Regions from separate parts of the Halalkalibacterium halodurans genome, predicted to be linked through region 3. Evidence: riboswitches for the same ligand, from Rfam matches in the RefSeq annotation. Region 3 holds a riboswitch; each other region holds the start of a gene.
What was found. A riboswitch is a leader RNA that binds a small molecule or an ion and turns the genes downstream of it on or off. The one in region 3 is predicted to bind thiamine pyrophosphate.

Region 1: another riboswitch for thiamine pyrophosphate. It lies ahead of thiT (energy-coupled thiamine transporter ThiT); the one in region 3 lies ahead of FED51_RS13545 (acetylornithine deacetylase).
Region 2: another riboswitch for thiamine pyrophosphate. It lies ahead of thiE (thiamine phosphate synthase); the one in region 3 lies ahead of FED51_RS13545 (acetylornithine deacetylase).

The regions. Positions count from the first base shown of each region.
Region 1 is NZ_CP040441.1:911,426-916,488, reverse strand. Features, by position in the region: gene FED51_RS04425 (S8 family serine peptidase) at 67-2,463, shown strand; gene thiT (energy-coupled thiamine transporter ThiT) at 2,492-3,052, opposite strand; TPP riboswitch at 3,117-3,216, opposite strand; partial or broken gene FED51_RS04415 (transposase) at 3,709-4,213, shown strand; gene FED51_RS04410 (PTS fructose transporter subunit IIABC) at 4,167-5,063, opposite strand, start outside.
Region 2 is NZ_CP040441.1:1,601,207-1,606,269, forward strand. Features, by position in the region: gene FED51_RS07845 (NAD(P)/FAD-dependent oxidoreductase) at 1-297, shown strand, start outside; gene FED51_RS07850 (YqgU-like beta propeller domain-containing protein) at 628-1,737, shown strand; TPP riboswitch at 1,793-1,901, shown strand; gene thiE (thiamine phosphate synthase) at 1,989-2,624, shown strand; gene thiS (sulfur carrier protein ThiS) at 2,621-2,818, shown strand; gene FED51_RS07865 (thiazole synthase) at 2,824-3,603, shown strand; gene thiO (glycine oxidase ThiO) at 3,618-4,727, shown strand; gene thiD (bifunctional hydroxymethylpyrimidine kinase/phosphomethylpyrimidine kinase) at 4,745-5,063, shown strand, end outside.
Region 3 is NZ_CP040441.1:2,798,114-2,803,176, forward strand. Features, by position in the region: gene FED51_RS13535 (gluconokinase) at 1-799, shown strand, start outside; gene aceA (isocitrate lyase) at 884-2,167, opposite strand; TPP riboswitch at 2,371-2,477, shown strand; gene FED51_RS13545 (acetylornithine deacetylase) at 2,577-3,860, shown strand; gene tenA (thiaminase II) at 4,070-4,744, shown strand; gene FED51_RS13555 (ATP-binding cassette domain-containing protein) at 4,737-5,063, shown strand, end outside.

The sequences.
Region 1 (5,063 bases), 1.9 Mb from region 3:
GAATCGAAACAAAATGGCGAGCGAATGCTTGCACACTATCTTCCTATAAAGGAGTGACTTTTATTGATGATGCGAACGTTTCGAACTTTTGTTAGCTTCACCCTTATTTTACTTCTAACGCTAACAAGCTACATACCAGTGAGTCAAGCGAATGGCGAATCGCCATCTCTTGCGCCGATGGTCGGGGAGATTGATACTTCTTCCTCTGCATTAGAGACCGTCATAGTCGAAATTGAAGATCCATCGATTATTGAAGCCAAACACCAAGGACAAAAACAGTCAAAAAACGAGCTAAAACAAGCCCGTCAATCGGTAATTGAGCAAATCCAAGACTTGGTCCCGTCAAGCACGGTTACTCATGAGTATGACTTTCTATTTTCCGGATTTGCCCTTGAGCTCCCAGCTCATCAAATTCCTTCTATTTTAGGGGTTGATGGCGTTCATGCTGTCTATCCAAATATAGAATATGAGGTAGAGACTGACTTTGACGAAATTGTCATTGAAAAGGATGCCTACAGCCCTGAGATGTTAGACAGCGCTCCCTTCATCGGCGCCAATGATGCGTGGGAAGCTGGTTATACAGGTGAAGGCATTACCGTAGCCATTCTTGATACAGGTGTTGATTACACACATCCTGATTTAGTCCACGCTTTTGGTGATTACAAAGGTTGGGATTTTATCGACAACAACGATGATCCACAAGAAACATCACCAGGTGATCCGCGTGGTGCAGAAACGACACATGGCACACACGTTGCTGGAACTGTAGCCGCCAACGGTCTGATCAAAGGGGTTGCCCCTGATGCAAACCTACTAGCATATCGTGTGCTAGGACCGGGTGGGCGTGGATCAACCGCTGGGGTAATCGCCGGAATTGAGCGTGCTGTTCAAGATGGCGCAGATATTATGAATCTATCATTAGGAAATACATTAAATGATCCTGACTTCGCGACAAGCATTGCCCTCGATTGGGCGATGGCCGAAGGAGTTGTAGCGGTTACGTCGAACGGAAATAGTGGTCCGAACAACTGGACAGTAGGGTCTCCTGGTACGTCCCGCGACGCCATTTCTGTCGGTGCCACTCGCTTGCCTTATAATAAGTACAAAGCGAGTGTGTTTACATCAGATGGAATCGATTATCCGAGTGCGGATATTATGGGCTTCCCGTCAGATGAGGAACTACTTGAACTCGATGGCGAGGCGTATGAATATGCTTTTGCAGGCCTAGGCAAACCGGGTGATTTTGAAGGTGTGGACGTTGAAGGAAAAATTGCCTTAATCGTTCGCGGAGAAATACCATTTGTCGAAAAAGCAGAAAATGCAAAAGCAGCGGGCGCAGTGGGCGCGATTATTTATAACAACGTTGCAGGAGTTCAGCCAACTGTTCCTGGACTGGCGATCCCAACGATTATGCTATCAAATGAAGACGGATTAAAGATGAGAAACGAGCTTGAAAATGGTCAGAATACCGTGACGTTCTCCATCGAGTTTGATAAACTCGTCGGCGAAACTGTTGCCGATTTCTCCTCACGTGGACCTGTGATGCATACGTGGATGATTAAGCCTGACGTTTCTGCACCAGGGGTTGCGATTGTGAGTACGATTCCAACGCACCAGCCTGATGATCCGTACGGTTACGGCTCACGTCAAGGGACGAGCATGGCCTCTCCTCACGTAGCAGGTGCAGCAGCGCTTCTCCTTGAAGCTCACCCAAACTGGGGTGTTGACCACGTGAAAGCAGCACTTATGAATACAGCTGAAAACCTTGTAGACGAAAACGGCAACCGTTACCCGCACAACACACAGGGGGCCGGAAGCATCCGTATCGTTGATGCAATTGAAGCTGAAACCCTTGTCACACCTGGTAGCCATTCGTTTGGTACGTTCACGAAAGAACGCGGAAAACAAGTGGAACGGCAGCATTTCACGATTCATAACTTATCGAACAAACGAAAAACGTATCAATTCGACGTTCAATTCGCTGGAAACCCAGACGGGATTAAAGTGAAAACGAGTAAAAACCTTCGCGTACAACCAGGAAAAACACAGAAGATTAACTTTAATGTACAAGTCGACGCGCGGAAATTAGATCCTGGTTATTACGAAGGTACGATCATCGTATCTGATGGATCGCAAACAGTAGAGGTGCCAACGATCCTCTTTGTATCAGAGCCAGATTATCCTCGGGTTACAACGTTTGATTTAGACATTGATGAAAATGGTGTATTGTTTGGAAGCGCCTATTTGCCAAACGGTGCAGAGGAGTTTGGTCTTTGGATTTACACGCGCGATACGCTAGAGTACGTCACATCGGCTGCTGTCGTGCAGAACATCGGCAAAGGCTATCATGACGTCACATGGGATACGACGGAGCTTGCTCCCGGCCGCTATTATGTGTTTGCCTATGCGGAACGACTCGGGAAAACCGACTTTGTCCTAGGGGATGAAATCGTAGTAAAATAACCTGTAACGAAGAAAAAGAGCTTGGGCTTTACACCCCGAGCTCTTTTTTCGGTTGAAACATTTGTGAATATTTTTTCCCAAAAAGGGCAAGAACGATGATGCTGATTAACGCCTCAGGCAGCACGTATGAGATGTTGTACACAAATGAATAGAGGGCTACAGGCGTTCCTTCTGGAGCATACTCCCCAAACCAAACGATGCCTGACGTAAAATGACATAAAAACCGGAGAAATGAGGCAAATAACACACCGCCGATCATCGCCGCATAAAAACGTTTCCCTTCAAATGAACCTTTTACGGCAAAAAGGCTAGCCAAGCCGATCGTTAAAAATGGTAGCGGATAGTCGAGGACAAGTTGAACAGGATGGACGACGTAGCCGCCAATTAATTTGAGCAAGCCGACAATCAATCCCGTCACAATCCCCGCTTTCCAGCCACGCCGGAAGGCCATAACAACGATCGGCAGCATCACGAGTGAAATCGACCCACCATACGCCCAAAAGACGCCAATTTTTACGAAGCTGAGCACGAACGCTAAACCACTCATGATAGCGATCTCGATTAAAATAAGTAACCTTGATGAAGCCATGAAAAAACATCTCCTTCCTACCCACAAGGAGATGCCGCATTGACTGATTATCGTAAACTAGTTTTCACGAAATGCGCCACTTCCCTTCGCTAGTATGAACTAGATCAGGTTCCAAGAGTTGAGGATTCGCCTCTCTCAGTCTTTCGACACCCCTAGTGGTTATACATGTTTTATTTTCTCATTTATCCTAGCATAAGTTGAGTCGGAATGGTATTGTTTTTTCTTTCCTTGTCGACGTCTCCAACCATTTGAAATGAAAAGGAGCTGCATCAAAAGTCTATCTTTTGATGCAGCTTTTCTGATTTGTTCTAAATCGCGACTTGGCGGACGCTTTCCGCGGGCAACGCTCCAGCTTCCTCGAGAACCCCACTCTCGGCGATCTTCCGCTGTTGCTTTTCCCGCAGGAGTCGCCGCCTGTCGCTCGTTCGACCCCATTTAACGCGCGAAAGAACATACAAAAAAAGTCGACCGATTGTTTAAAATGAAGGTACCACTACCAAAATTCAAACGAAAGAAGGCGATTTTTTGTGTAGCCAAGCGGCTACTTATTAGCCGTATACCATGAATCCACTCGTGCTTCCTATGGATTTTTCCGATCTCAGTCCAGAGAACCATGTGGCACGTGTGGTGAATGTCATGTATCGAACAGTACCCAAAATCAGCGGAAAGTCTCTTTTAAACGATACACCAAGTGGATCGATCCGTAAGGTTATACATGGGATTTTAGATGATATGAGTGTGAATCATGTGAAGAATGCCGTTCAAGCTGGAGTGTACCAAGGCCCAGGGAAATCGACAGGTCACTACAACCCAGTGTACGAGGAACTGAAAGCGAAGAAGGCAGAACGCTCCACCAAAAAAAAGATGTGGAGAGGGGATTTGGTCATGTCAAACAAAACTCTCCGCTTCCGAAGGCTGCATCTTCGCGGTAAAGAAAACGTGCACATCGAGCTCAGGCTTGTGGCCCTTACTGCACAACATAAAGAAACGAGCGACGGTGGATCTTCGCTCGAATAATCAACGAAAACACATCAACACAAAAATCGGGAGAACCGCATCAAATGGTTCTCCCGATTTTATGTTTTAAGGTGCTTTTGGGACAGCAGCTTTTTACTTAAAGCTTCGCGTCTTTTTTCCAGAATCCGAGTAAGAGCGCGGTAACGATTGAACCAGCGATAATGGCTACAAGATAGAGAAGTGGATTGTTGACGATGTTACCAATAAAAATGACGAAGGCTCCGCCGTGTGGCGCTGATAAAGTTACATTAAAGAGAGCGGTCAAGCCTCCAGCGAACGCCGAACCGACGATGATGGACGGGATGACACGTCCTGGGTCAGCGGCTGCAAATGGAATCGCCCCTTCAGTAATGAACGATGCACCGAGAATGTAGTTTGTTTTCCCTGCTTCACGCTCTTGTTTCGTGAATTTCTTCTTGAATAATGTTGTCGCAAGGGCAATCCCTAACGGTGGCACCATTCCACCTGCCATAACAGCTGCATGTGGACCGAAGTTTCCGGCGTCAATCATCGCAATTCCAAACGTGAAGGCCGCTTTGTTGATTGGTCCACCCATATCAACTGCCATCATACCACCTATGATAATTCCGAGAATCACCATGTTAGCTGTTCCCATTGAGCCGAGCCAATCTTGAAGACCAGTGTTAAAGGCAGCTAGAGGCCCAACAATGACAAGCATGATCATACCAGTAATAAAAATATTAAAGACCGGGTAGAACAAGATCGTTTTAATTCCATCAAGTGTTTGCGGAAGGTTAGCCAATACTTTTTTCACACCGAGAGCAACATAACCTGCTAAGAAACCGGCAATCAACCCACCTAAGAATCCAGCTTCACCTGTTGACGCAATCAATCCACCGATCATACCTGCGGCAAATCCAGGACGATCCGCAATACTCATGGCGATGAAAGCCGCAAGAACTGGAATCATAAGACCGAACGCATTTCCGCCACCGATCGTCATTAACATTTCCGCAAATGGATGGTAGGATGG
Region 2 (5,063 bases), 1.2 Mb from region 3:
GATAAGTCGTTGCTTGATCAAAGCGAAGTAACTCTTGATCGGATCGATGATTATTATATTGCCGGAACCCCAACAAGTGCTACATCTGTAGGGGGCATCTACGCAGCAGGGGATGTTCTAAATCATGAAGGAAAGCTACACTTAATCGCCGGAGCCTTTCAAGATGCAGCGAATGCAGTCAACCAAGCAAAGCAATGGATTGAGCCAGAAGCCCATCAGTCAGCAATGGTTTCATCACACAATCATGTGTTTAAAGAACGGAATCGGGAATTAATAAGACAAATGTTAAAAAATTAGTATCTCTAAGATCTGTGAACGTACGGGCGATCACAGGTCTTTTTGCGCTTTTAAGAAAGGTCAGCAGGGTAATAGAAAAACGATTGTTTCCCCGTTAAGGATTGGTAGCAAGCCAGTTTTGTAAGGAAGAAGGGTTTGAAAGCAAGTCGAATTTCTGAAAATGAATAATGGTTGGTTTGATCATCGAGTAACGGATATACTAAAAGCACGTTTCACTAACAGTTAAAAAATTGTAAAGAAAATGTTCAGAATCTGAAACTTTTTTGTCTGAAAAATCGTTATACTATTATCGAGACTATTATAAACCATACTAGTAGAAAGGAGATTAACGTGAAATACCGCGCGGTTCTCCTATCCGTATGTTTGCTTTTCATCGCTGGTTGCTTTCCTCAAGCAGACGAGCCCGAACGAGATACATTGCCAGAACAAGAAGAAGATCCGTTACCAACTGGGCAGGAACAGCCTTCCATAACGCCAATTGCCGGTACTGAAGCACAGTACATTGATATAGCTGAGTGGTATGATTCTGACAGTATTCTGTACATAACAGATGAAGGAGAGAATTCCCTTGTTTATATTTATAACCTGTTGACAGGAGAAAAAAAATCTTTGTTTTCATCTGACGACGCTGTGATTAAAGTTACCGCCAATAGCACGCACAGCCAATTTGCGATTCAAACGGTGACGCAAGCTGGTGATGCCCCTGTTTCGATCATTGATAGCCAAGGGGAACTGCTCATGAAGCTTGAAGACTTTGGCGAAGATTTTTCAATTTTTTGGAGTCCATATGAAGAAGATAAACTTATAGCGGTTGCCTATCTGCCAGACTGGGAGCAGGACCTTTATCTCATCGATACTAGCGACAAACAAGTAGAGATGCTTGACTTGGACCAATCATTCGTTCAATGGTTAGATGAGCGTACGATTGTTTATCTTGATTGGAATGGAGATAGCGAAGGATACTATGCTCCGCTTTACACCTTTGACCTTGAAACAGAAGAGGTTGTTTTGTTGCATGAGGAAGCGATTGCGACCCTTGGTTTTGGCGATCATGTAACGCTTATCATTGAGCGTCCAGAGCAAGGGGCAGAAGTGACGACCTATCAATTTTGGAACGGTTCCGAACAGCTTGCGGAGTGGAGTGTGCCAATTCTACGTACATATTCCGAGCAGTGGTGGATCCCGTTTTATGATTTTGATTTAAACAAACGGCTGTTTTATGCTTATAAACCTAATCGAACGGGAGATTATTTTGAATATGATGGAGGGTTTTCCTTTATCGCCTTTGATGTTGATCACGGTGAGGAAACCGTTCTATTTGAGTCAGATGAACACGTTCCGTTTCGTTTGTCGCCAACGGGGCAGAGGGCATTGTTTGGCCCGCGTTTAGAAACAGTGATGGATCTTCTGACTGGAGAGAGTAACTCCCTCATTGAGTAACCATCTTTGCAACGAGATCAGAATATGTCATAATAAAAAGAGAATGAATAATTGCACAGGAGACTAGGGGTGTCTGCTTAAGTGGACTGAGAAAAAGGTGTGTTCCTTTTACCCTCATACCTGATCTGGATCATGCCAGCGTAGGGAAGTCGACTGCACGTGACGATCATCATGGGTAGCCGGCATCCTTATGGATGGCTGGCTTTTTTTATTGTATATACAAAACAGAGAAAAGAGAGAGGAGAAGCAAAATGAGAGATTTTCGGCTATACGCGATAACGGGGGAAGAATTTCACCCCGGTCGCTCGTTACAAGCTGTAATGGAAGAAGCGATCCTTGGTGGGGTAGATATCATTCAGTTGCGCGATAAGAAAAGTCACAAACGGGAAGTGCTTGAAAAAGCGAGAGTCCTTCAAGCATTAGCCAAAAAATATGACATTCCGTTGATCATTAATGACCATATCGATGTAGCACTTGCCGTAGATGCAGACGGTATCCATCTCGGACAGGACGATTTGCCTCTTTCAGAAGCGCGCAAAATTATGGGCCGTGATAAAATAATCGGAATTTCTACTCATAAAATCGAAGAAGCACGGGAAGCCGAAAAGGGAGGCGCTGATTATATAGGGGTAGGTCCCATCTTTGAAACGAAGAGTAAAGAGGATGTAGTGGACCCTGTTACGACCGCTTATATTCAGCAAGTTGCTCATGAGATCTCGATTCCTTTTGTGGCGATTGGTGGGATCAAATTGCATAATGTGGAACAAGTGTTGGACGCTGGAGCTACACGCATTTGCATGATTAGTGAAATTGTCGGGGCAGAGGACGTAAAAGGGACATGTGAAGTATTTAGCACTATTCTAGAGCAGCGAGGGATTGGGTCATGAATGTAATTGTGAATGGTGAAGTTGCAACAATTAAAGCGAATACGTTAGCGGAACTCGTTAGCCATTATGAATTGGACGACCAGCTCGTAGTGACAGAGGTCGATGGGGAAATTATTGATCGGGAGCATTGGACTCATTTTGAACTAACGGAAGGACAACGGATTGAACTCGTTCACTTCGTTGGAGGAGGATGATGATGATGAAGGATCTACCACTTTCAATTAGCGGAAAGACGTTAACCTCCCGCTTCTTTTTAGGAACGGGCCGCTACCCGAATCCTTTCGTTCAAAATGAAGTGATTCGAGTGTCGGAAGCAGAGGTGCTGACATTTGCCATTCGTCGTGTAAACTTGCAGGCACCGGGAGAAGACGCAATTTTACAGCATCTAGAGGGAAAAACGTTTACGTACTTGCCGAATACTTCTGGAGCAAAAAATGCTGAAGAAGCGATTCGCATTGCTCGTCTGGCTAGGGCATCGGGTCTAAGTGATTGGATCAAGGTAGAAATTAGCGTAAACGAGCGAACCCTTTTACCAGACCCTGTAGAAACGTTACGGGCGACCGAAACGTTAGCGAATGAAGGCTTTACAGTTTTACCATATACATCAGATGATCCTGTGCTTTGCAAACGGCTTGAAGAAGCAGGAGCTGCAGCGGTTATGCCAGGAGGTGCTCCGATTGGAACTGGACTCGGCATTTTAAATCCGTACAACCTTGGTTTAATTGTGGAGGAAGCCAACGTTCCAATCATTGTTGATGCGGGTCTCGGTTCCGCACAAGATGTCGTTCAAGCGATGGAGCTTGGCGCCGATGGCGTGCTCATGAACACACCTGTCGCCAAGGCAAAAGATCCTGTGAAAATGGCGCTGGCGATGAAGCATGCGATCGAAGCAGGGCGACTTTCTTATTTAGCGGGGCGGATTCCTAAAAAACGGTACGCCACAGCGAGCAGCGGACTTGAGACATTCATTTCAAAATGAAGGTGTGGTTCTAGGTGAAGGAGCATGTGATTGTATTAGGCGGTGGCGTAATCGGTCTAGCGGTTGCCTTTGAACTGAAAGTGCGAGGGCATCAAGTCACCGTGCTTGAGCAAGGCTTATGCGGGGGACAAGCGTCTGGAGCTGCAGCGGGTATGCTCGCCCCATTTTCTGAAATTGGTGAAGACCCTAATGACTTTTTTCATTTGGCTCACGAAAGCTTAAAGATGTATCCCGATTGGCAGCAAGCGGTGAAGGAGATATCTGGCAAGTCTTTTGAATATGTTCAATCAGGTAGCCTTCATTGTGTTTATCATGAAGCTGATTTTCTTGAACTTGAATCAAGACAGCATTGGCAAGGAACGTTCGGGGTTGAGTCTGAGATCTTAAGTCAGCAACAAATTCGTGCGCTTGAACCGAATATTTCAGATGAGATTATCGGCGCCATCTATTATCCTGAAGAAAGTCATTTGTTTGCTCCTGATTACGTCAAAGCGTTAGAAATCGGCTGCCGTAAGCTAGGAGTGACCATTGAAGACGAGGTAGGACATATTTCGATAGAGGCGTGGATGGAACACCAAGTTCTCCGAGGGCCTTCAGGAAAGCAATGGGCAGGAGATCGTCTGATTGTTTGTGCAGGGGCGTGGGCTTCTGAGCACGAGGAAACTTTTTCTCTGCGTGTTCCTGTATATCCCATTCGTGGGCAAATTTGCGCCTATGAAGTTCCCGCTGGCGATGTTCGTCATATTGTGTACACAAGTCAAGGCTATATCGTACCTAAAGGAAATGGAACGGTCGTTAACGGCGCCTCAGAAGACATCGCTGGCTATAATACAACGGTAACAGAACAAGGGATTAAACGACTGACGAATTGGAATGGTCATATCTTTCCGTTTTTAAACGAGCTTACCCCTTTTCATACGTGGGCTGGGCTGCGACCTGCCACACAGGACGGGTATCCTATGATCGGTGAGACGAAAAAAGCACCACATGTTGTTTTTGCAACAGGTCATTATCGTAACGGGATCTTATTAAGCCCGATTACAGCTAAAGTCGTGGCGGATGTTGTGGAGGGAAAAAAGACAGAAGTCCCACTTACAATGTTTGACCCGATGCGTTTTTCTTAAGAAGGAGGAACAGGAAGATGGACAATCTAGCAAAAGCATTGACGATTGCTGGCTCTGACAGTGGTGGCGGAGCGGGGATTCAAGCAGATATCAAAACGTTTCAAGAGTTAGATACGTTTGGAATGAGCGTCATTACAGCTCTTACAGCTCAAAATACATTAGGCGTCCATGGTGTCTATCCGCAAACATTAGATGCCATTGAAGCACAGCTTGATGCGGTTCTTTCAGATATTGGGGCCGATGCTGTGAAAACAGGAATGCTGTTTTCAGCAGACATTATTACGCTTGTCGCGCAGAAGCTAACAGCCTATCGCGTCAATCATATCGTCGTTGATC
Region 3 (5,063 bases):
TGTTGTGGGAGCCACTGACGGTCCACTTGCTAACTTAGGAGTTGGCGCTACTGGGGAAGGGGATACCGTGATTACGATTGGAACGAGCGGCGCCATTCGTCAACTGTCCTACCGTCCAATGGTCGACGAGCATCAACGCACGTTCTGTTATCGTGTCGATGACCATCTTTTTGTTTCAGGCGGGGCGACAAACAATGGCGGTATCGTATTACATTGGCTACAGAAGCTATTTGCGATAAATGGGCTTGAGAAAAATGCTAGTTTCACACCGAGCTATGATTCGCTGCTTCGGCTTGCCGAACAATCACCAGCTGGGGCGAATGGCGTTCTGTTTCTACCATACTTAAATGGAGAACGTGCCCCTATTTGGGACGGAGCGGCCCGGGCAAGTTTTGTCGGATTAGGAATGTCACATCATCAACCAGACATGATTCGCGCTGCATTAGAGGGGACGATCTTTAGTCTCTATCATGTCGGGCAAACGCTGAAAGAAATGAGCGGTAGACCGACCCGCTTGTTTGCCAATGGTGGTTTTTCACGTTCAAGGTTTTGGCTTCAAATAGCGGCCGACATGTTTAATCAAGAACTACTGTTGCCAAAAAGCCACCAAAGCGCAGCATGGGGAGCGGCGTGGTATAGCTTATATGCTTTAGGAGAAGTTCCTTCCCTAGCAGCCATTAAAAATAGTGTCCCGATGACCAATTCCATTCTTCCTGTAACTGAACATTCTCTCGTCTATGAAAAAAATTTCACGTTTTACGAAAAATTAGCCACCTCTCTTCCGATGCTTCGGAAATAACGAGCTTTTTGTTTTATATCAAACTATCAATAATAATCTTGTATTATAACAGCCACTACAAAAAAATGTAGTGGCTGATTTCCCTTATTTTTGAAATTGCGCTTCCTCGGTCGAACCAGTAAGTGCAGTCGTTGATGATGTTCCCCCTGTGATTGTTTGTGCCACTTGATCAAAATAACCGGTTCCCACTTCACGTTGATGTCTCGTTGCAGTATAACCTTTTACTTCACTGGCAAATTCGGCTTGCTGAAGTTCAGAATAAGCGCCCATCCCCCGTTGTTTATAGCCATATGCAAGCTCAAACATGCTATGGTTCAGTGCATGAAAGCCTGCAAGCGTGACAAATTGGAACTTATACCCCATCTTACCGAGCTCTTGTTGAAATGTTTCGATTGTCGCCCGATCTAGATTTGCCTCCCAGTTAAATGAAGGCGAACAATTGTAGGCAAGTAGTTTTCCAGGGAATTTCTCATGAATCGCGTCGGCAAATTGCTTCGCTTCCTCTAACGAAGGCTTTGATGTTTCACACCAAATGAGGTCCGCATATGGAGCGTACGCTAAGCCTCTAGCAATCGCTTGCTCAATACCTGCATTCGTCCGATAAAACCCTTCCGGCGTTCGTTCTCCCGTAATAAAACGTTGGTCTGCTGGATCAATATCACTCGTAATTAAATCAGCTGCATCTGCATCGGTCCGGGCGACCAAAATCGTCGGCACTCCCATAACATCTGCTGCTAGTCTTGCTGATACTAAATTGCGGATTGCCGTCTGCGTCGGGATGAGAACTTTTCCGCCTAAATGACCACACTTCTTTTCGGAAGCGAGTTGATCCTCAAAGTGAACCCCAGAAGCTCCTGCTTCAATCATCGCTTTCATGAGCTCAAAGACGTTTAATTGACCACCAAAGCCAGCTTCCGCATCAGCTACGATTGGCGCGAAATAATCCACTTCTCCTTCCCCTTCAAGGTGTTGAATTTGATCAGCTCGCTGAAGTGCTTGATTGATCCGCTTTACGACACTTGGAACGCTATTGGCAGGATATAAGCTTTGGTCTGGATACATATGTCCTGCTAGATTGGCGTCTGCTGCTACTTGCCATCCACTTAAATAAACCGCTTTCAAACCCGCCTTTACTTGTTGGATCGCCTGTCCCCCAGTCATCGCACCGAGGGCATTCACGTAATCCTCTTCGTGGAGTAGCTTCCATAGTTTTTCCGCCCCAGTCTTTGCAAGGGTATACTCGATTTTAAGCGAGCCTCGTAGTTTGACTACCTCCTCTCCGCTATATGGACGCTCCACTCCTTGCCACCGCACGTCATTGCTCCAAGACATCTCTAATTTTTCCGCTGTTTCTTGCCATCCACTCATCATACTCTCCCCTTTTTTCATTTTTCGTCAGGATTACCTGACAACAACTGTAATAATACAGTATTTGATTTATGACTTTATAATATAACAGATTGATTGCGATGACAACCACTTTTTTCTAACATTTTTGAACTTTCTTTCGACACAATGAAAAATGATTGTCAAATCTGCTCGAATTATGCTAACCTAAATGTAACTTCATAGGAATCCACTAGGGGTGCAAACCGCTGAGAGAGATGTTTTTTAGCATCTTAACCCTCATTCACCTGATCTAGGTAATACTAGCGAAGGGAAGTGGCCATCGTCATTACTGTTCATTTATGGAACTGATTGAAATTGAACGATGATTACAAGCCACTTCTTTTTTAGACAGTGGCTTTTTATTTTGTCCGTTCAATGAATCTAGGAGGTGTTTAAGCTGTCGGTTATCGAAGAGTTACTAGCTCATGTCGACAAAAACAAGGAGGAGCTACTTGCCCTCGTTCAAACGCTTGTCGCCTATCCAACCCCAAGCCCTCCAGCAAGAAATACGGCTGACGCCCAACAGTATATCCGTACGTATTGTGAGAAGCTTGGCTGTAATGTAGACATGTGGGACGTTTATCCAAACGATCCTAACGTTGTAGCAATCTTAAAAGGTACATATAGCGAATCATATCGAAGCCTGATTTTAAACGGTCATATCGACGTGGCCGCCGTCGATGAATCGGAAGAGTGGAAAACACCGCCGTTTGAAGCAACCGTTAACCAAGGAGTGATTCGTGGTCGTGGAGTGGCAGATATGAAAGGTGGTCTTGCCGCTTGTTTATTTGCGATGAAAACGCTACATGCGTTCAATATTCAGCTTCCAGGAGACCTGATCTTTCAATCTGTCGTCGGTGAAGAGGTTGGCGAGGCGGGGACAAAAAGTTGTTGTGAAAGAGGGTACACAGCTGATCTTGCCATCGTCAGCGATACGAGCCATTGCGAAATTCAAGGCCAAGGTGGTGTGATCACAGGCTGGATTACGGTTAAAAGTCCTGTTACCTTTCACGACGGAACAAGACGGAATTTGATCCATGCTGGTGGAGGAGAATTTGGCGCGAGCGCCATTGAAAAAATGATGAAGCTCATTCAAGGCCTACAAGAGCTTGAGCGTCATTGGGCCGTTACCAAATCGAGCCCAGGTTTTCCGCCAGGGATGAACACCATTAACCCTGCCTTTATCGAAGGCGGCCGTCACCCTGCGTTTATCGCCGATGAATGCAAACTATGGATTACTATCCACTACTACCCGCATGAATCCTATGAAGAGATCGTCCGTGAAGTCGAAGAGCATCTTTTGCACGTAGCCAAAGCAGATCCTTGGATGAGGGAGCACCCGCCATCCTTCTCATGGGGCGGTACTTCCATGATAGAAGACAAAGGAGAGATTTTCCCTGCCTTTCAAATTGATGAACAAAGTGACGCTGTGCAACTACTAAAAAAAATTCATTACCATTTAACAGGTGAAGAGGTAAAAACGAGCATGTCACAGACCGTAACCGACGGAGGATGGTTGGCTGAAGCGGGCATTCCGACCTTGCTCTTTGGGCCTGGGAAACTTGAAGATGCCCATAGTGTCAATGAAGAGCTAGAAATTGCTGAACTAGTTCAATATACGAAAACATTGCTGACGTTCATCTATGAATGGTGCCATCTTAGAAAAGCGTAGGGACTGGACCTAAAGATCGGAGAGAGGAAGTACGAGAATGCCCCCTCGGGAAGGTACCCGCTTTTGGCGCTTGGTGCGAGTCTCTGGTGATCCTTTCTTTACTTATGAGAAAAACTAGCTTACGCCAAGTCTTAATGACTGAAGCGCTCGTATTGCTTAATCTTTAATCACTTTCATACTTATAGTGAAAATAATAAGGAGGTATTCGTATGTCTTTTGCAGCCAGTTTGTATGAAAAAGCTCAGCCTATTTGGAAGGCTGGTTACAACCATCCATTTGTTCAAGGGATTGGTGACGGCACACTAGAGAAGTCGAAATTTCAATTTTTCATGAAGCAAGACTATTTGTATTTGATCGATTACGCGCGCCTTTTCGCCCTTGGGACATTGAAAGGAAACGACCTACAAACAATGTCAACGTTCTCCAAGCTTCTCCACGCAACGTTAAATGTTGAAATGGATTTGCACCGAGCGTATGCAAAACGACTCGGCATTTCGGCAGAGGAACTGGAGGCAACTGAACCAGCCGCGACAACCCTCGCTTATACGAGCTACATGCTTAATGTAGCACAGCGCGGCTCGTTGCTTGACTTAATCGCTGCGGTTCTTCCATGCACATGGAGCTATTACGAAATTGGGGTCAAACTCAAAGGCATCCCTGGTGCTTCTGATCATCCTTTTTATGGCGAATGGATCAAGCTTTATGCTTCTGATGAATTCAAAGAGCTCGCCGATTGGTTAATTCAAATGCTAGATGAGGAGGCAAAAGGGCTATCTTCAAAAGAAAAAGCCAAGCTAGAGACGATCTTCCTAACGACAAGTCGATTGGAAAACGAGTTTTGGGACATGGCGTACAACGAACGTATGTGGAACTACAATGGTTAAAGAGCTGTTAACGTTCGAGGAGGTTTCCTTTGCCTACTCTTCCTCCTCACCTGTCATTGAGCGACTGTCGTTTACTGTGTTTGAAAATGAGATCGTTGCGATTTTAGCAAAAAGCGGTTCAGGGAAAAGCACACTGTTTCGCTTGATCACCGGATTAGAATCACCCGATCAAGGGACGATTGTTTGTCATGCTCAAGGAAAGATCGGTTACATGCCACAGCAAGACTTACTGTTGCCTTGGCTCACGATTTTAGAAAATGTGTCCCTTCCCCTTGAAATTCAAGGAAAAGACAAAAAAGAAGCCAAAATAATTGCAGCT